DNA from 4 places in the Streptomyces sp. NPDC021080 genome. Region 4 is predicted to be linked to each of the others. Evidence: riboswitches for the same ligand, from Rfam matches in the RefSeq annotation. Region 4 holds a riboswitch; each other region holds the start of a gene.
The links. A riboswitch is a leader RNA that binds a small molecule or an ion and turns the genes downstream of it on or off. The one in region 4 is predicted to bind thiamine pyrophosphate.
Positions count from the first base shown of each region.

Region 1 (4,849 bases), on a different contig from region 4:
TGGTCCTGGAACATCAGGCCGACGCCGCGCTTGTGCGCGGGGACGGCCGTCTGGTCCTGTCCGTCCAGCACCACCCGGCCCGCGTCCAGCGGCTGCAGTCCGGCCACCGTCCGCAGCAGAGTGGACTTGCCACTGCCGCTCGGTCCGAGCACGCACACGATCTCGTGCTCGGCGACATCGAGGTCGACGGCGTCGAGCACGGCCCGTCCGCCGAAGCGTACGGTCGCGCCCTGAAGGCTCAGCAGCATCTAGAACTCCCCGGTCCGGTCGGTCCGCACCCGTTCCAGGAGCAGCAACGACACCGCGCACACCACCATCAGGATCGTCGAAAGGGCCATCGCCTGGCCGTAGTTGAGATCGCCCGCGCGGCCGAGCAGCCGGGCCACGGCGACCGGCAGCGTCGGGTTGTCGGGCCGGGCGATGAACACGGTCGCCCCGAACTCCCCGAGGGAGACGGCGAAGGCGAAGCCGGCCGCGATCAGCAGGGCCCGCCGCACCATCGGCAGGTCGACCTCGCGCCACACCCGCCACGGGGACGCCCCGAGGACGGCCGCGGCCTCCCGCAGCCGCCCGTCCACCGCGCGCAGCACGGGCAGCATGGTCCGTACGACGAAGGGGACGCCGACCAGCGCCTGCGCCAGCGGCACCAGGATCCAGCTCGCGCGCAGATCGAGCGGCGGCTCGTCCAGGGCGATCAGGAACCCGAAGCCGACGGTCACCGCGGAGACGCCGAGCGGGAGCATCAGCAGCGCGTCGAAGCCCCGCATCAGCCGCCCGGCCCGCCGGGTGAGGGCCGCTGCGGCCAGACCGCCGATCAGCACGGCGATGGCGGTGGCGGCGAGCGCGTACTCCAGCGAGTTGCCGACCGCCTCGATCGGGGCGACGAGGAAGACCCCTCCGTCGTCGTGGGCCAGGGCCCGGTAGTAGCCGAGTCCCGGGGCGTCGAGGGACCGCTGGACGAGGACCGCGAGCGGCAGCACGAGCAGGACGGCGATGCTCGCCAGCACGCCCGCGAGGAGCGCCCACTGTCCGCCGCCGCGCGGCCGGCGCGCGGTGGTGTCGGGGGCGACCAGGCGCAGGACGGTCTCCCGTCGGCGCACGGTCGCCGCGTGCACGGCGAGGATCGCGCCGACCGCCACGAACTGGACGATCGTCAGCACCGCCGCCGTCGTGAGGTCGAAGATCTCGGAGGTCTGCCGGTAGATCTCGACCTCCAGGGTCGAGAAGGTGGGGCCGCCGAGGATCTGCACCACACCGAACGAGGTGAAGGTGAAGAGGAAGACCATGAGAGCGGCGGCGGCCACGGCGGGCCCGAGCGCGGGCAGCGTCACCCTGCGCCAGGCCGCGAGGCGCGAGGCCCCGAGCATGCGCGCGGCCTCCTCCTGACGCGGGTCGAGCTGCGACCAGAGCCCGCCGACGGTCCGCACCACGACCGCGTAGTTGAAGAAGACGTGCGCGAGCAGGATCGCCCACACCGTGGTGTCCAGGCGCAGGCCCCACAGGTCGTCGAGCAGCCCGCCCCGGCCGACCAGCGCGAGGAACGCGGTGCCGACGACCACGGTCGGCAGCACGAAGGGCACCGTCACCACGGCCCGGAGGATCTGTTTTCCCCGGAAGTCGAAGCGCGCGAAGACATACGCGCCGGGGAGCGCGACCAGCAGCGTGAGCGCCGTCGAGGCGAGCGCCTGCCAGGTGGTGAACCACAGCACGTGCCGGATGTCGGACCGGGTCGCGACGTCCCAGATCCGGCCGAGCTGCCAGCCGCCGTCCCCGTGGAGCCCGCGCGAGACGATCGCGGCGACGGGGTAGGCGAAGAACACCGCGAAGAACGCGACGGGCAGCGCCATCAGGGCGAACCGCGCCGCGTTCCCTCGGCGGCGCGCGCGGCGCGAGGCCGCGTCCGCGGGGCCGGCCTCTCCTGTTCCACCGGCCCCGTCGGCCGCCTCGGGCCTGTCGGCTACTTCAGTACGAGCGAGGTCCACGACTTGACCCACTGGTCGCGGTCGGCGGCGATCTTCGCGGGCGCCATGGTCTCGGGGTCCTTGGCCTGCGGACCGAACCGCGTGAACTCGGCCGGCACCCGCGCACCCTCACGCACCGGGTAGACGAACATGTTGAGCGGCATGTCCTCCTGGAACTCCTTGGTGAGCAGGAAGTCCAGGAACGCCTTGCCGCCCTTGGCGTTCTTGGCGTGGCTGAGCAGACCCGCGTACTCCACCTGCCGGAAGCAGGTGCCGTCCGCGACCCCGGTGGGGGCCGTGGCGGGCTTGGGGTCGCCGTAGATGACCTCGGCGGGCGGCGAGGAGGCGTACGAGACGACGAGCGGCCGGTCGGCCTTGGCCTTCTTGCCGCCGGCGGACCCCGAGAACTCCTCGTTGTAGGCCTGCTCCCAGCCGTCCACGACCTTGACGCCGTTGGCCTTGAGCTTCTTCCAGTAGCCCTGCCAGTTCTGGTCGCCGTAGTGCGCGGCGGACCCGAGCAGGAAGCCGAGGCCGGGCGAGGAGGTGGCGGCGTTCTCGGTGACGAGGAGGTTCTTGTACGCGGGCTTGACCAGGTCGTCGAAGGACCGCGGCGGCGCGATCTTGTGCTTGTCGAACCAGGCCTTGTCGTAGTTGACGCAGATGTCACCCGTGTCGACGGGCGTGACCCGGTGCTTGGCCTGGTCGGTCCGGTACGGGGGCAGGACCTGGTCCGCTCCCTTGGCCGTGTACGGCTGGAAGAGCCCGTTGTCGAGCGCGCGGGAGAGCAGGGTGTTGTCGACGCCGAAGAACACGTCGCCCTGGGGGTTGTCCTTGGTCAGGACGGCCTTGTTCACGGCCTGCCCGGCGTCGCCGTCCTTGAGGACGCGGACCTTGTAGCCGGACCGCTTCTCGAAGTCCGCCAGCACGTTCTTCGACACGAGCCACGAGTCGTGGCTGACGAGCGTGATCGTCTTCGAGTCGCCCGAGCCGGCGGCGCCGGACGAGCCGCACGCGGACAGTGCGGGCAGCGCGACGAGGCCGAGGCCGACGGCCATGGCCGCGAACCGTCTGCCGCTGCCGGTCGTGGTGGTGGTGATGCTCACTGATTCCTCCTGGGTGACCAGGAAGAGACGCGGCCCTGCCCGGGACCTCTGACGGTTCCCGGGCAGGGCGCAACAGCTTGAGTAAGGACCGAACTTCCTACCCAGAATGACCTGGGCAAGGTTCAGAGGGTCTGCGGTCTGTCCCGCACTCTCAGCGCTGTGGCGCTCCCCTGTCGGAATATGAAGATGTCGGACGGTGAAAGATGCCGGTCCATGTCCATGTCCGGCGATGGTGCCGCCGGACCACGCGATGGACGACGGCCCGGCTCGGTTCAGACTACCGCTCGGTCGCGGCGAGCTGACCACACGCTCCGTCGATCTCCTGGCCCCGGGTGTCCCGGACGGTCACCGTGACACCGTGGGCCGCGATCGCCTCGACGAACGCCTTCTCGTCCTCGGGCCGCGACGCGGTCCACTTCGAGCCCGGGGTCGGGTTCAGCGGGATGAGGTTGACATGCACGGGCTTGCCCTTGAGCATCCGCCCGAGACGGTCACCACGCCACGCCTGGTCGTTGATGTCGCGGATCAGGGCGTACTCGATGGACAGACGCCGCCCTGACCTGTCCGCGTACCCCCAGCCCGCGTCCAGCACCTCGCGCACCTTCCACCGCGTGTTCACGGGGACGAGGGTGTCGCGCAGCTCGTCGTCCGGGGCGTGCAGGGAGATCGCGAGCCGGCACTTGAAGCCCTCGTCCGAGAACCGGTTGATGGCGGGGACCAGCCCGACCGTCGACACCGTGATACCGCGCTGCGAGAGCCCGAGGCCGTCCGGCTCGGGGTCGGTCAGGGCCCGGATCGCCCCGACCACGCGCTTGTAGTTGGCGAGCGGCTCGCCCATTCCCATGAAGACGATGTTGCTCAGCCGCGCCGGCCCCCCGGGGATCTCGCCGTCACGCAGCGCCCGCATTCCGTCGACGATCTGGTGCACGATCTCGCCGGTCGACAGGTTCCGGTCGAGGCCGGCCTGTCCGGTGGCGCAGAACGGGCAGTTCATCCCGCAGCCGGCCTGCGAGCTGATGCACATGGTCACCCGGTCCGGGTAGCGCATCAGCACGGACTCGACGAGCGTGCCGTCGAAGAGCCGCCACAGGGTCTTGCGGGTGGTGTCCTGGTCGGTCGACAGGTGCCGGACGACCGTCATCAGCTCGGGAAGCAGCGCTTCCTGGAGCTTGCCGCGCGAGGCGGCCGGGATGTCCGTCCACTCGGCGGGGTCGTGCGCGTACCGGGCGAAGTAGTGCTGCGAGAGCTGCTTGGCACGAAACGGCTTCTCACCGATCGCGGCAACCGCCTCTTTGCGCTCGGCGGGCGTGAGATCGGCGAGGTGCCGCGGCGGCTTCTTGGCTCCGCGCGGCGCGACAAAGGTGAGTTCTCCGGGCTTAGGCATGGCGTTACCAGTGTCGCAGATCGTTTGACCCCGCCCAGGTCAGATGGACGAGGGACCTGTCACCCTCCGGCGTCCCCTGTCACCGTCGGTCAACGCTTCACGGCCCAGAGACGGCCCAGCGGTCGCTGTCCGCGCCACGTGCGCTCAAAGATCAATGCGCTCCCTCACCACATCGTCCGCGGACTCCCCATGGCGCAGCACGACAGCCCCGGAGGGACGCTACCGGTCGGGGGCGGCTGCCGGGGTTGCGGTGCTTCGCTGCCGTACGCCTGTCCCGGGAAACGGCCTCCTGTCCGAGCAGGCATATTCTCCTCGGATGGACGACGCCTCTTGCTTCTGCCTCCTCTGCGCCCCGACGGAATGGGGCGGCCCCGTGTCGGAGGAACGCGACAGCCGCACAG
Region 1 is NZ_JBIRQM010000010.1:120,006-124,854, forward strand. Features, by position in the region: gene ACH4S8_RS24845 (ABC transporter ATP-binding protein) at 1-248, opposite strand, end outside; gene ACH4S8_RS24850 (ABC transporter permease) at 249-1,847, opposite strand; gene ACH4S8_RS24855 (thiamine ABC transporter substrate binding subunit) at 1,958-3,016, opposite strand; TPP riboswitch at 3,141-3,246, opposite strand; gene rlmN (23S rRNA (adenine(2503)-C(2))-methyltransferase RlmN) at 3,342-4,448, opposite strand; gene ACH4S8_RS24865 (DUF4262 domain-containing protein) at 4,765-4,849, shown strand, end outside.
Region 1: linked by a shared signal. The riboswitch ahead of ACH4S8_RS24855 (thiamine ABC transporter substrate binding subunit) and the one ahead of ACH4S8_RS33570 (purine-cytosine permease family protein) in region 4 are both predicted to bind thiamine pyrophosphate.

Region 2 (4,849 bases), on a different contig from region 4:
GTCGATCGAACCGTCCAGCAGACTCGCCCGGGAGTTGGACAGCTGGACCTCCCGCACGTCGACCCGGCATTCGGGGTGCCGCTCGCCGAACAGGGCGACCGCCTTGAGGAGCGCGGGTGCCGTCCACTCGCCGAGGAAGGCGGCCCGCAGCTCTCCGGTGATCCCCCGGCCGGCGTCGGCCGCTCTTCGCAGGGCCGCTTCCATCCCGGCGACCAGGGGCGCCAGATCGGCCGCCAGCTGCCGGCCGATCGGGGTGAGCCGGACCGAACGGCTGGTGCGTTCGAAGAGCGGTCCGCCGACTCTGCGCTCCAGCGTCCTGATCACCTGACTGACCCTCCCGGTCGTGATCCGCAGCCGTGTGGCGGTCCGGCCGAAGTGCAGTTCCTCGGCCAGCGTCAGAAAGGCCTCGGTCTCCAGTCGCTCCAGCATGAATCCCCCGGCGTTAAATCTGGCTCAACAGTCGTGTAGCGATCTTGCCTTGATGGCATCCGTCCCGCGGCGGATCGTAGAGGCGTCCACCGGGCTTCGGGAAAAGAACCGAGCCCGGCCGTGCCGACGAGATCGACCCGCCCTGTCCAGCGCGTGGCTCCGCCACGCCGTCGCCCTGGAGACGACATGACCACCCTGCGCGTGAAGGCCTTCGACCACCTGGTCCTCAACGTCGAGGACGTCGAGCGGTCCCTGGAGTTCTACATCGGCCTTCTCGGCCTGGAACCCGTACGCGTCGACGCGTGGCGGCGCGGCCAGGCCCCGTTCCCGTCGGTGAGGGTCACCGCGGAAACCATCATCGACCTGGTCGCCCATGCCCCTGAGGGGTCCAACGTCGACCACATCTGTCTCACCGTGGAACCGCTGGACTGGGACCAGGTCATCGCGTCGGGATCCTTCACCGTGCTCGAGGGGCCGGTGAAACGCTTCGGTGCGCGGGGCAGCGCCACCTCGGTCTACGTCCAGGACCCGGACGGCAACACCGTCGAGCTGCGCTGGTACCCCGAGGACGTCACACCGTGAGCCTGCCGAGGACGCGGTCCGGGGGCACCCCCGGACCGCGTCCTCGTGGAGCGGCTCAGTCGGCCAGCGGCAGGTACACGCGGTTGCCCGCCTCCGCGAACTCCCGGGACTTCTGCAGCATGCCCGCGGAGATCTCCTCGGCCGAGGCTCCCTCGGCCACGTCACCGCCGAACCGTTCGTTGATGTTCTGGCTGATCTTCATCGAGCAGAACTTCGGCCCGCACATGGAACAGAAGTGGGCCGTCTTGGCGGGCTCGGCCGGCAGCGTCCGGTCGTGGAACTCCCGCGCCGTGTCCGGATCGAGGGCCAGGTTGAACTGGTCCTCCCACCGGAACTCGAAGCGGGCGTCGGAGAGCGCGTCGTCCCATTCCTGCGCACCCGGGTGCCCCTTGGCGAGGTCGGCGGCATGGGCCGCGATCTTGTAGGTGATGACGCCGGTCTTGACGTCGTCACGGTCGGGCAGGCCCAGGTGCTCCTTGGGCGTGACGTAGCAGAGCATGGCCGTGCCCCACCAGGCGATCATCGCGGCACCGATGCCGGAGGTGATGTGGTCGTACGCCGGCGCGACGTCCGTCGTCAGCGGGCCGAGGGTATAGAACGGAGCTTCATCACAGATCTCCTGCTGAAGGTCGATGTTCTCCTTGATCTTGTGCATCGGGACGTGCCCCGGGCCTTCGATCATCGTCTGTACCTGAAAACGCTTCGCGACCTTGTTGAGTTCCCCGAGCGTCCTCAACTCCGCGAACTGCGCGGCGTCGTTGGCGTCCGCGATGGAACCCGGCCGCAGCCCGTCGCCGAGCGAGTAGGTGACGTCGTACGCGGCGAGGATCTCGCAGAGCTCCTCGAAGTTCTCGTACAGGAACGACTCCTTGTGGTGCGCGAGGCACCAGGCGGCCATGATCGAGCCGCCGCGCGAGACGATGCCGGTCTTGCGGTTCGCGGTGAGCGGCACATACGCCAGGCGCACCCCCGCGTGGACCGTCATGTAGTCCACGCCCTGCTCGGCCTGCTCGATGACGGTGTCCTTGTAGATCTCCCAGGTCAGTTCCTCGGCACGACCGTCGACCTTCTCCAGTGCCTGATAGAGCGGCACGGTGCCGATGGGTACGGGGGAGTTGCGCAGCACCCATTCCCGCGTGGTGTGGATGTTGCGCCCGGTGGACAGGTCCATGACCGTGTCGGCGCCCCAGCGGGTCGCCCAGGTCATCTTCTCGACCTCCTCCTCGATGGAGGAAGTGACCGCGGAATTGCCGATGTTGGCGTTGACCTTCACGAGGAACCGCTTGCCGATGATCATCGGCTCGATCTCCGGATGGTTGACGTTCACGGGCAGGACCGCCCGGCCTGCGGCGATCTCCTCCCGTACGACCTCGGGATCGACGTTCTCCCGGACCGCCACGAACTCCATCTCGGGCGTGATCTCACCGCGCCGCGCGTAGGCGAGCTGGGTGACCGCCTGTCCGGGGCGCCCCCGGCGCGGCTGGCGCGGCCGGCCGGGGAAGACCGCGTCGAGGTTGCGCAGTCCTCCACGCGGGGACGTGTGCTTGATCCCGTCGTCCTCGGGACGGACAGGGCGGCCCGTGTACTCCTCGGTGTCCCCACGGGCGATGATCCAGCTCTCGCGCAGCGGCGCCAGCCCCCGGCGCACATCGGTGTCGATCGTCGGATCGGTGTACGGGCCGGAGGTGTCGTACAGCGTCACGGACTGCCCGTTGGTGAGGTGCACCTGGCGGACCGGCACCCGCAGATCGGGGCGCGTACCCCCGACATAGGCCTTGTGCCAGCCGATGGACTTTCCGTCCCCGCCGTTCGCGAACGGCGGGGAAGCCCCGTCCGTCCGGCTGGAGGCAGGCGTGCGTACATCCTTGTCGGTCATGAGACCTACTCCCTACGCCGGCATTACCCGGTAACAGGTTCAGCGGTCGACGCAGCGGCTTCCGATCGCCGATGTTTCATGTGAAACATCGCGAAGACGGAGGTCAGCGCCCTCTCAGCCCGGTGCTCCGAGCTCCCGCGTGTGCAAAGGTGCCTCCACGCTAGCGTCATGTCTGGCGCGGTGAACAGGGGGCCCTTGACGTTCTTGCGATGATCGGGCGGTGACGACGACCCGGCAGCACCCGTTCCCCTCGTCCGAGCCACCGCGGCGCCCCGGCTCCGACGGCGGCCGCGGGCATGGCTCCGGCCACGGCCCTGGACATGAGCACGAGCACGGGCACGGGCACGGGCACGGGCATGGACCGGGCAGTGATCACCTCGGCTTCGACGACGGGCACGGGCCGGGTCCCCGGCGCGGGCGCGACGAGCCCGCGAGCGGTGGGCACGGACATTCCCACAGCCACGGTCCCGCCGCGCCGGTCTCCAAGCATCTGCGCAAGGTCATCGCCGCGGTACTGATCCCCTTCGCGGCCGCGGTCGCGGTGGGTCTCGTGGTGCTGTGGCCCGGCGGCGCTCCTGCCCACGAGCGCACCGGTGTCGGCTTCGACCGGCAGACCCAGCAGGCGACGGTCACGAAGATCGACCAGGTGGACTGCAAGTCCGTCAACGCCTCCTCGGGGTCCGCGACGGCCGCCGGCTCCGCCGCCGGGGGTTCCTCCGCCCGGCGCGGGACGACGGGGGAATGCAAGAAGGCGACGGTCCGGATCGACACCGGAAAGGACAAGGGCCGCACCTTCACCGAGATCGTTCAGCCTGATCAGTCACGGCAGTTGCACCAGAGCGAGAAGGTCGTCGTCGCGTACGAGCCCTCCGCCCCCAAGGACCTGCAGTACTCGGTGACGGACGCCAACCGGAAGCTGCCCCTGACGCTGCTCTCCGTGATCTTCGCGGTGGTCGTCGTGGTGATCGGCCGCATGCGCGGTGTCATGGCACTGGTCGCCCTGGCCATCAGCTTCCTGATCCTCAACTTCTTCATCCTGCCCGCGATCCTGCAGGGCTCGAACCCGCTGCTGGTGGCCGTTGTCGGGTCCAGCGCGATCATGCTGATCGCGCTCTACATGTGTCACGGTCTGTCGGCCCGTACCTCCGTGGCGGTGGTCGGCACCCTGCTCTCGCTGGTGCTGATCGGCCTCCTCGGCTCGGTCTTCATCGACTGGGCCGTACTGACCGGCAACACCGACGACAGCACCGGCCTGATCCACGGTCTGTACCCGTCCATCGACATGAGCGGCCTCCTGCTGGCCGGCGTCATCATCGGTTCGCTGGGTGTCCTGGACGACGTGACGGTGACGCAGACGTCCGCTGTCTGGGAACTGCACGAGGCGAACCCCACGATGGGCCGGCGCGGTCTGTACCGCGCGGGCATCCGGATCGGCCGCGACCACATCGCGTCGGTCGTCAACACGCTCGTCCTGGCCTACGCGGGCGCCGCACTGCCGCTGCTGCTGCTCTTCTCGATCGCGCAGAGCAGCGTGGGCACGGTCGCCAACAGCGAACTGGTCGCCGAGGAGATCGTGCGCACGCTGGTCGGGTCGATCGGTCTGGTCGCCGCGGTGCCGGTGACGACCGCGCTGGCCGCCCTGGTGGTCGCCGCGGACCGCGTGGGCGGCACGGCCGTCCCCGCTCAGCCCGCGGCCGCCGGGACGCCGGCCCGGAGCGGGAAGGGACGTCGCCGCAAGCACTGACCCGTCCCGCAGAAACCTTGAAACCGTCCTGCACCGGCGGCCCTTGTGAGGAAGCGTTACTCCGCTCCCGGCCGCCGAGGCTTCAGCCCGCGCTCTGCTCCTCCGTGAGAATGCGGTCGAGCACGGCGTCGAGGGACGTGTCGAAACCCTCGAGGGAGCGTTCCTGCCCGAGCGGAACGAGCCGGTCCGTCCGGTCGAGGAACGCGACGAGCGGCGCG
Region 2 is NZ_JBIRQM010000009.1:226,009-230,857, reverse strand. Features, by position in the region: gene ACH4S8_RS23600 (LysR family transcriptional regulator) at 1-429, opposite strand, end outside; gene ACH4S8_RS23595 (VOC family protein) at 616-1,011, shown strand; gene thiC (phosphomethylpyrimidine synthase ThiC) at 1,067-2,887, opposite strand; TPP riboswitch at 2,880-3,036, opposite strand; gene ACH4S8_RS23585 (YibE/F family protein) at 3,108-4,631, shown strand; gene ACH4S8_RS23580 (SsgA family sporulation/cell division regulator) at 4,714-4,849, opposite strand, start outside.
Region 2: linked by a shared signal. The riboswitch ahead of thiC (phosphomethylpyrimidine synthase ThiC) and the one ahead of ACH4S8_RS33570 (purine-cytosine permease family protein) in region 4 are both predicted to bind thiamine pyrophosphate.

Region 3 (4,849 bases), on a different contig from region 4:
CGACGTACTGCACGAAACGGCCGAACTGCTCGGACCAGAAGTACGGCACGGGGTCGTAGGCGGCGGGCGTCTGGCCGACGATGTTCAGGGCGACCGTGCGCGGGCCCTGGAGGGCGTTGTCCCAGTGGTGGACGAGCAGGCGTTCCTCGTAGCGTCCCGACGGGAAGGAGGCGCAGTCGCCGACCGCGTAGACGTCCGGCAGGGAGGTGCGCAGGTGGTCGTCGGCGACGATCTCCCGGTGGGCGCCGAGTTCGATGCCGGAGCCGGCGATCCAGGCGGTGGCGGGGCGCGCGCCGATCCCGACCACGACGGCGTCCGCGGGCACCCGGGAGCCGTCGTCCAGGATCACGGCGCCGGGCTCGACGCGCTCCACGCGCGCGTGGGTGCGCAGCGAGGCCCCGCTGTCCGCGTACCAGGCGGCCATCGGCGCGGCCACCTCGGCCGGCAGCGCCCCGGCGAGCGGCCGGTCGGCGGCCTCGACGACGGTGACGGCGCAGCCCGCCTCGCGCGCCGCCGTGGCGAACTCGGCGCCGATCCAGCCCGCGCCGACCACCACGATGTCGTGCTGCCGGGCGAGGACGGGACGCAGCCGGTCGGCGTCGTCCAGGGTGCGCAGCAGATGCACCCCGGGCACGCCCTCGGCGCCGGGGAGCCGGATCGGTTCGGCGCCGGTGGCGACGACCAGGACGTCGTACGGGACGGGTCCGCCGTCCGTGTCCAGTTCATGGTCGCCGGGGCGCACGCCGAGCGCCTCGCTGCCCAGTCTGAGGTCGATGTCCAGGGCCTCGAAGTCGACGTCGAAGGCGGAGCCCTCGGCCTTGCCCAGCAGGACGGCCTTGGACAGCGGCGGCCGGTCGTAGGGCTGATGCGGCTCCGCGCCGATCAGGGTGACGGTGCCCGGGAAGCCCTGCTCGCGCAGGGCGACCGCGGTCTGCACCCCGGCCATGCCCGCGCCCACCACCACGACCCGCCGTGCCGTGAGCCCGTGCGACTGGGACTGTGCCTGCGTCTGATCGCTCACCCGATCACCATAAGCACCTGACAACCCGTCAGTCAGCGGACGTGCTCGGTGACCTGTTCCACACGACCGGTCTCGCGCAGTTCCTCGACCACGCTCGTCCCGGCGCCGGGCCGCGACTCCCACGTCCAGGTCTCCTCCAGCCGCACCCGCCCGTCGGGCAGTTCCACGACGAGGGACACGCAGTGGCCCGACGCGGTGGTCCCGTCGTGCCCCAGCTGGACGTACCGGAAGTCGAGGCGGTCACCCTCGCGGGTGCCCACGAGGTGTCCTCGGACGACGTCGCCGCCCGCGTAGTCGGCCCAGACCACGCCGTCCCGTTCGTGGTACGCGAACCGGGTGCGGGTGCCCACCTGGCCCGGGGCCTGGTCGGCGACGGGGGCGAGGACGAGGCCGTCGAGCGGTCGCGCCATGGGCGGAGGCTCCCTTACTGAGACGGACGGGGGCGGGCTAGGGTGGCCAACGTAAAGCACTCGCGGGAGCCCGGACGCACCGGGCTGAGAGGGAGGCTGGACGGCCTCCGACCGTACGAACCTGATCCGGGTCATGCCGGCGAAGGGAGGGGCTGGACGCCCATGTCGTCTGCACGTTCGTCGGACGTCCTCGTCGTCGGGGGCGGGATCATCGGTCTGGTCACGGCCTGGCGGGCCGCGCAGCGCGGGCTCACCACCGCGCTCGTGGACCCCGGGCCGGGCGGCGGGGCCGCCCAGGTCGCGGCCGGGATGCTGGCCGCCGTCACCGAGCTGCACTTCGGCGAGGAGACCCTGCTGGGCCTCAACCTCGCCTCGGCGCGCCGCTATCCGGACTTCGCCGCCGAGCTCACCGAGGCGACCGGCCAGGACCTCGGCTACCGCCGGTCCGGCACGCTGGCCGTCGCGCTGGACGCCGACGACCGCGCCCATCTGCGGGAACTGCACGCGCTGCAGGTCCGTTCGGGGCTGGAGTCGGAGTGGCTGAGCGGCCGTGAGTGCCGCCGTCTGGAGCCGATGCTCGCGCCCGGCGTGCGCGGGGGTCTGCGGGTGGACGGCGACCACCGGATCGACCCGCGGCGCCTCGCCGCCGCCCTGGTCACCGCGTGCGAGCGGGCCGGGGTGACCGTGCACCGGACCTGGGCGGAGCGTCTGACCGTCGCGGGGGAGCGGGCCACCGGGATCGTGACCACGGACGGCACCGAACTCGGCGCGGACCGGGTGGTGCTCGCCGGTGGCAGCCTCAGCGGGCGTCTGGCGGGGATCCCGGACGACGCCGTGCCGCCGGTGCGCCCGGTCAAGGGGCAGGTGCTGCGGCTGACCGTGCCGCCGCGGTACGCGCCCTTCCTGAACCGCACCGTGCGGGCCGTGGTGCGCGGCAGCCACGTCTACCTGGTGCCGCGCGAGAACGGCGAGCTCGTGGTGGGCGCGACCAGCGAGGAGCTGGGCTGGGACACCACCGTGACGGCGGGCGGCGTGTACGAGCTGCTGCGCGACGCCCACGAGCTGGTCCCCGGGATCACGGAGCTGCCGCTCACGGAGACCCGCGCGGGGCTGCGCCCCGGCTCGCCCGACAACGCGCCGCTGCTCGGCCCGACCGCGCTGGACGGACTGCTGCTGGCCACCGGCCACCACCGCAACGGCGTGCTGCTGACGCCGGTGACCGGCGACGTGATGGCCCACGTCCTGACCACCGGCGAACTCCCCGCCGAAGCCCGCCCCTTCACCCCCCTGCGCTTCGGCGCCACGGCCCGCACGGAGCTGCACGTATGAACGTCGTCGTCAACGGGGAGCGCCGGCGGATCGCCGCGGGAACCGCTCTGGACGCGCTCGTCGCGACCCTCACCGCCTCGTCGTCCGGGGTGGCCGCCGCCCTGAACGAGACCGTCGTGCCGCGCGCGCAGTGGCCGTCCACCGCGCTCGCCGAGGGCGACCGCGTCGAAGTCCTCACCGCCGTCCAAGGAGGCTGACCCGTGGCAGACGATCCCTTCGTCCTCGGTGGTACGACCTACGCGTCCCGGCTGATCATGGGTACGGGCGGTGCACCCAGCCTCGACGTGCTGGAGCGCGCCCTGGTGGCGTCCGGCACGGAGCTGACGACGGTCGCGATGCGGCGCGTGGACGCGTCCGTGCACGGCTCGGTCCTGTCGGTGCTCGGCCGGCTGGGCATCCGCGTCCTGCCGAACACGGCCGGCTGCTACACCGCGGGCGAGGCCGTGCTGACGGCCCGTCTGGCGCGCGAGGCGCTGGGCACCGACCTGGTCAAGCTGGAGGTCATCGCCGACGAGCGCACCCTGCTGCCCGATCCGGTCGAGCTGCTCGACGCGGCGGAGACACTGGTCGACAACGGTTTCACCGTGCTGCCCTACACGAACGACGACCCGGTGCTGGCGCGGAAGCTGGAGGACGTCGGCTGTGCGGCGATCATGCCGCTCGGCTCGCCCATCGGGTCCGGGCTAGGCATCCGCAACCCGCACAACTTCGAGCTGATCGTCGAGCGCGCGGGGGTGCCGGTGATCCTGGACGCGGGGGCGGGTACGGCGTCGGACGCCGCGCTCGCGATGGAGCTGGGGTGTGCGGGAGTGATGCTCGCCTCCGCGGTGACGCGGGCGCAGGAACCCGTGCTGATGGCGGAGGCCATGCGGCACGCGGTGGAGGCGGGGCGTCTGGCGCGGCGGGCGGGGCGCATCCCCCGGCGGCATTTCGCCACGGCGTCCTCTCCCGTGGAGGGCAGGGCGGCGCTGGACCCCGAACGCCCGGCGTTCTGACCGCCGGGCCGCCGACGTCGGTTTCCGGCCGGACGGGCCGCCGGGCCGGAGGCGGGCGCGCGCCGCGACGGCGGGCGGCCGGGGCCGAGACGTCCACGCGCCCCCGCGTGCGCCCCGTATGACGTGCGCTTCGTGTCGTGGGACGGGCCACGAGGGGGGCCGGCCGGCGCCGCCGGCCGGGGCCCCTGCCGCGTCGTCGCAGGTTGTCGTGTTGTGGCCTTGCGGTGACAGACAGGGCGTGATCGGACATCTGTGCGACGAACGAGTCTTCGCACGTGCGGCGCGCGTCACAGCTCGGCTGCAGTCGGGCGCCTGTATCGGCCGAACGGGGCGCCGTGACAGTGGCGGCTCGTAGACTCACCTGCGTGGATACGACCCTTCAGGACCCGCTTGTCGGACACGTGCTCGACGGCCGGTATCGCGTCGAGGCACGGATCGCGGTCGGCGGGATGGCCACGGTCTACAGGGCCTTGGACACCCGCCTCGACCGTGTGCTCGCGCTCAAGGTGATGCACCCGACGCTGGCCGCGGACGCCTCGTTCGTCGAGCGGTTCATCCGCGAGGCCAAGTCGGTGGCCCGGCTGGCGCACCCCAATGTGGTGCAGGTCTTCGACCAGGGGACGGACGGGTCGTACGTCTATCTGGCCATGGAGTACATCGCCGGGTGCACCCTGCGCGACGTGCTGCGCGAGCGCGGCGCCCTGCAGCCGCGGGCCGCGCTCGACATCCTGGAGCCGGTGCTCGCCGCGCTCGGCGCGGCCCACCGCGCCGGGTTCGTGCACCGCGACATGAAGCCGGAGAACGTCCTCATAGGGGACGACGGCAGGGTCAAGGTCGCGGACTTCGGCCTCGTGCGCGCCGTGGACACGGTGACCAGCACGACGGGCACCGTCCTCGGCACCGTGTCGTACCTCGCCCCCGAGCAGATCGAGCACGGCACCGCCGACACCCGGGTGGACGTCTACGCCTGCGGAGTCGTCCTCTACGAGATGCTCACCGGCGCCAAGCCGCACACCGCGGACACCGCCGCACAGGTTCTCTACCAGCACCTCCACGAGGACGTGCCGCCCCCGTCGGCCGTCGTGCCGGGTCTG
Region 3 is NZ_JBIRQM010000007.1:222,969-227,817, forward strand. Features, by position in the region: gene ACH4S8_RS19255 (NAD(P)/FAD-dependent oxidoreductase) at 1-1,021, opposite strand, end outside; gene ACH4S8_RS19260 (hypothetical protein) at 1,054-1,431, opposite strand; TPP riboswitch at 1,484-1,596, shown strand; gene thiO (glycine oxidase ThiO) at 1,594-2,760, shown strand; gene thiS (sulfur carrier protein ThiS) at 2,757-2,957, shown strand; gene ACH4S8_RS19275 (thiazole synthase) at 2,961-3,755, shown strand; gene pknB (Stk1 family PASTA domain-containing Ser/Thr kinase) at 4,121-4,849, shown strand, end outside.
Region 3: linked by a shared signal. The riboswitch ahead of thiO (glycine oxidase ThiO) and the one ahead of ACH4S8_RS33570 (purine-cytosine permease family protein) in region 4 are both predicted to bind thiamine pyrophosphate.

Region 4 (4,849 bases):
GGGTGTCGGAGAAGTGGGCGTTGCCGCCGTCGATGATCATGTCGCCGGTTTCGAGCAGCGGGGCGAACTCCTCGATGACGGCGTCGGTGGCGGCCCCCGCCTGCACCATGATCATGAGGCGGCGGGGGCGCTCCAGCGCCGCCACGAAGTCCTCGGCCGACTCGGCCGCGACGAAGGCGCCCTCGTGCCCGAACTCCTCGACCAGTGCCTTGGTGCGCGCGGGCGTCCGGTTGTGGACGGCGACGGTGTAACCGTTCCGGGCGAAGTTGCGGGCCAGATTGCGGCCCATCACGGCGAGCCCTGTGACGCCGATCTGCGCGGTCGCCTTCATGATGTGCTCCTTGGATCCGGATCTGCCTGTCCGCGTACCCGACGGGCGGGCAGACGACTGTCGCTGTGCCGATCAGTACGCCGGGAGGGGCCGGGGTGTTCAGCGTCCGGGGCAGGAGCTGTGCGGGACCTTCGAGGCAGCGGACGCGCAGCACCGTGAGACGGGGCCGTGCGGGCACGAAGGGCCGCGGCCGGGGTAGGGCCGGCCGTGCGGGAGCCTCGGGCGCCGGACCGGAGAGGGGCAGCCCGGGAGGGGTTCAGCCGTCCCGGCGCAGTCGCCACCCGTGGTCCACCGGACCGATGCCGGCGCCGAGCGCGAAACCGGCCTCGATCGCGGCCGTCACGTACGCCTTGGCCCGCCGTACGGCCTCCGGCACGTCGAGGCCCTCGGCCAGGCCCACCGCGACGGCCGAGGCGAGCGTGCACCCCGTGCCGTGCGTGTGCCGGTTGTCGTGGCGCGGGGCGCGCAGCCAGTGCTCGGCGGTTCCGTCGGTGAGCAGATCGACCGCCTGCCCCGGCAGATGGCCGCCCTTCACCAGCACCCACCGGGGACCGAACGCGAGCAGCAGACCGGCGGCCCGGCGCATGCCCGCTTCGTCGTCCACCTTCAGCCCGGTGAGCTGGGCGACCTCGTCGAGATTCGGGGTCGCCACGGTCGCGCGCGGCAGCAGCCGGGTCCGTACGGCGTCCAGCGCGTCGTCGGCCAGCAACCGGTCCCCGTGCTTGGAGACGCTCACCGGGTCCACGACGACCGGGGCGCCCACGTCGGACAGCAACTCGGCGACCGTGGTGACCAGTCCGGGCGACGAGAGCATCCCCGTCTTGACGGCCTGGACGCCGATGTCGTCGACCACGCTGCGGTACTGGGCCCGCACGGCTTCCTCGGAGAGCTCCCAAGCTCCCTGTACGCCCACGGAGTTCTGCGCGGTCACCGCGGTGAGCACACTCATCCCGTGGGCGCCCAGCGCGAGCATGGTCTTCAGGTCGGCCTGGATCCCGGCGCCTCCGCCGGAATCGGATCCGGCGATCGTCAGGACGCGGGGCGGTGCGGTCATGAGGTGTTCCTCTCGGGTACGGCTTCGGGCACGAAGACCCTGGACCGGCGGAGCGGCGGGCGGCCCTCAGGCGCGGCGGCGCAGCCGCAGCGGGGCGTAGAGGGCGAGGGCGACGAGGAACGCCACGTAGTAGGAGAGATCGGCGCCGTGCAGCGCGTCGGCCACCGGACCGACGTACAGGCCGGTGTCCATGAACGGCACGGCCGCGCCGAACGCCGCGGTGAAGGCCACGAGAGACGGCCATCCGGAACGCGTACGGGGTGTCTCGGCGGTGATGTCGAGGGGCGCGCCGGCGCGCTCCTGCCCCCGGGCCAGCCAGTCGACGACGACGATCGCGACGAACCCGGGGATCCAATAGCCCACGAACAACAGCACGTTCTGGAAGCGGGCCGTGGTGTCGGCGGCGTGCATCCACAGCACCAGCGGGAAGCCGAGTCCGGCGGCCAGGGCGGCCGCGACCGGTCGCGGTATCCGCACACCCAGGGTCTGCAGGGCCAGCGAACCGCTGTAGTCGTTCATGGCGTTGCTGCACACCGCCGCGAGTGCCACGGCCAGCAGCCCGAACGCGCCCGCGGCACCGCCGCCCAGCAGCGTGTCCACGCCCGCCGCCGTCTGGTCGGTGAGCACCGACGCGCCCCACAGCCCGAGCACCTGCACGGCGACGAAGGACGCGACGAGGCCGAGCAGGGTGCACCAGAACATCCGCGGTCGGGACGTCGTGCGCGGCAGATACCGGCTGAAGTCACCGGCGTACGGCGCCCAGGACAACGACAGGCTCAGCGCGATGGTGCTGGTGAGCACGAACGCGCCGCCCCGGTCGGCCCCGGTCGCGGACCCGGTCGCCGCGGGGTGGACCCCGTCGAGCATCCGCCAGGCGATCACCGCGAAGGCCACGGCGAGCACGAACGTCATGACGATCTGCAGCCGGTGGATCGCCTCGTAGCCCAGGACGCCCAGAGCCCCCTGGGCCGCCATCATCACCAGCACGCCGAGCCAGAACGGCCAGCCGCACAGCCGCGCCAGCGCGTCCCCGCCGAACAGGCCGATCAACGCGTCCCAGGCGACCGAGGACAGCCACTGGAGCAGCCCGGGCAGCACCACAGCCCGGCCGAACGCGAGCCGTGCGAGGGGGAGTTGGCCGGTTCCGGTGAGTCCGCCCCAGGTGCTGAGGTAGGCGGTGGGCAGCGCGCCGAGCACGGTCCCGAGGACCACCGCCGCGAGGGCGGTGGTGAAGTCCAGGCCCAGTGCGATGCCGATGGTGCCGGTGAACACACCCGTCATCGTCAGGTTCGGGGCGAACCACACGGTGAACAGGCGTCCGGCCCCGCCGTACCGGTTGCTCTCGGGGACCGGCTCGATGCCGTGCCCCTCCACCCGCAGATCGCCGGGTGCGGCGGGCATCCGTCCGTCGAAGACGGCGGGCCGGCTGTCGGCGGGCAGCCCGCCGGAAACATGCGCCAATGGCATGGAAGACATCCCTCCGCCAGTATGAACTGGTTCAGGTTCGACGGGTGTGATCTCAGCCCCTCGGACGGGGCACCCCGTGTCCGGTACGACGGACACACTAACCGTTCCCGGAGGCGGAGCGGGAGCGGGTCCTCACTCACCCGGACCGGCGTGCGCCCGCGCGTGCTCCGGTTCATTCGAACGGCGCGGGCGGGCCCGTTCACAGCGCGGCGCGTGCCGCCACTCGGTACTGTCGGAAGTGATCGCCGCTCGTGCTCCGCTCCAGGGTTCCCGGACCCCGGTGGCCGGGCGGAAGGAGGCAGGGTGCCGTGACCGTGATCTCCCTGAAGTCCGCACAGGTGCGGGAAGGGCTCGCCCTCCCGTACGCCGAAGCCGGTTACCCCAGTGGTACACCGGTCGTCTTCGTGCACGGCCTGGCGGACTCCTGGTGGTCCTTCGAGCCCCTGCTGAGGCGTCTGCCGGCGTCCCTGCACGGCTACGCGCCCACGCAGCGCGGACACGGCGACGCCGACCGGCCCCCGGAGGGCTACACCCCCGACGACTTCGCCGCCGACGTGGTGGCCTTCCTGAACGCGGTCGACATCCCCCGGGCCGTCCTGGTCGGGGCCTCCAGCGGCGGCGTGCCGGCCCGGATCGTCGCCGGGAGCCATCCCGACCGCATCGCGGGGCTGGTGCTGCTCGGTGTCCCCGGCACCCTCGCGGACAAGCCGGCGGTCGTCGGGACGGCGAAGGCCGTGGAAGCCCTCTCCGATCCCGTGCCCCGCGCGTTCGTCGAGGACTTCCTGGCCGACACGGTGGCCCGCCCGATCGCCCGGGGGTTCGTCGAGACCATGGTGGAGGAGAATCTCAAGCTCCCCGCGTACGTCTGGAAGGACACGGTCCGCGGCCTCCTCGACGCCGATCTCCGCGCGACCCTCGGGGGCATCCTGGTGCCCACTCTCGTCATCTGGGGCGAACAGGACGAGTTCCTGCCCCGCGAGGACCAGCAGACCGTCCTGGACGCGGTCCACGGCGCCGAATTCCTCGCCTACCCGGAGACCGGGCACTCCGTCCACTGGGAGCAGCCCGAACGGGTGGTCGCCGACATCGCCGCGTTCGTCACGCGGATCGAGCACCCCGGTACGCGATAGGCCGCCCGACCTCGCGGAAGGTTCAACTGCTCCGCGTACAGGCCGTGTTGATCGTGATCGGGTAGCCGCGATCGTCGCACGGCCCGCACCCCTCCCGTCCGCCGGCGCCCGTTGACGCGATCTGTACCCCGACTGCCCGTCGATGCCCACCGGCGTATGTCTGCATGGCATGCTCATGCTCCCCACAGGAAGGGATCACGTGCCATGAGACCGAGCCGACGCTCCCTGCTCGCCGCCACCGCCGTACTGGGATCCGTCTTCGCCGTCCCCGCGCCCGCCAAAGCCGCCGAAGTCCCCGCCGCGGGCGCCTATTACGTCCAGAGCGCCGTCACGGGACTGAACGCCGCCGACAGTTCGGGGGCGGTCGTCCAGCACAACCCCAAGGGCAACGAGGACCACCAGCAGTGGACCCTGCGCCCGAACGGCTCCTCCTTCGTGCTCGAAAGCGCCGACAGCGCGGGCAGTTGTCTGGGCCGCTCGGGCGACCAGGCCCGGACCGTCGCCTGTACGAGCACCGACGCCGCGTGGGAGGTGGCACCGGACGGAAGCGACCAGTACAGGCTCAAGGCCCCTGGAACCGAACGGTACTTGACGCTCACGGACAAGTCCGCGGGTTCCAACTACCCGGCGCAGCTGGCGATCGGATCACCGGGCGCCCTCGCCTCCTGGTACCTCACCCCGGTCGCGCCCGCGACCCTGCCGATGCCGGCCCAGGACCAGCGCACCCTGGACCAGGTCACGTTCCTCACCGCGCACAACGCCTACGCGAACGGCGTGGACGGCGGATTCGCCCCGCCCTTCGTCAACTTCTTCCCGAATCAGAACCGCGGCATCAACCAGCAACTCGCCGACGGTGTACGGGGCTTC
Region 4 is NZ_JBIRQM010000016.1:75,927-80,775, reverse strand. Features, by position in the region: gene gndA (NADP-dependent phosphogluconate dehydrogenase) at 1-331, opposite strand, end outside; gene thiD (bifunctional hydroxymethylpyrimidine kinase/phosphomethylpyrimidine kinase) at 588-1,385, opposite strand; gene ACH4S8_RS33570 (purine-cytosine permease family protein) at 1,452-2,852, opposite strand; TPP riboswitch at 2,844-2,939, opposite strand; gene ACH4S8_RS33565 (alpha/beta fold hydrolase) at 3,161-3,982, shown strand; gene ACH4S8_RS33560 (phospholipase) at 4,187-4,849, shown strand, end outside.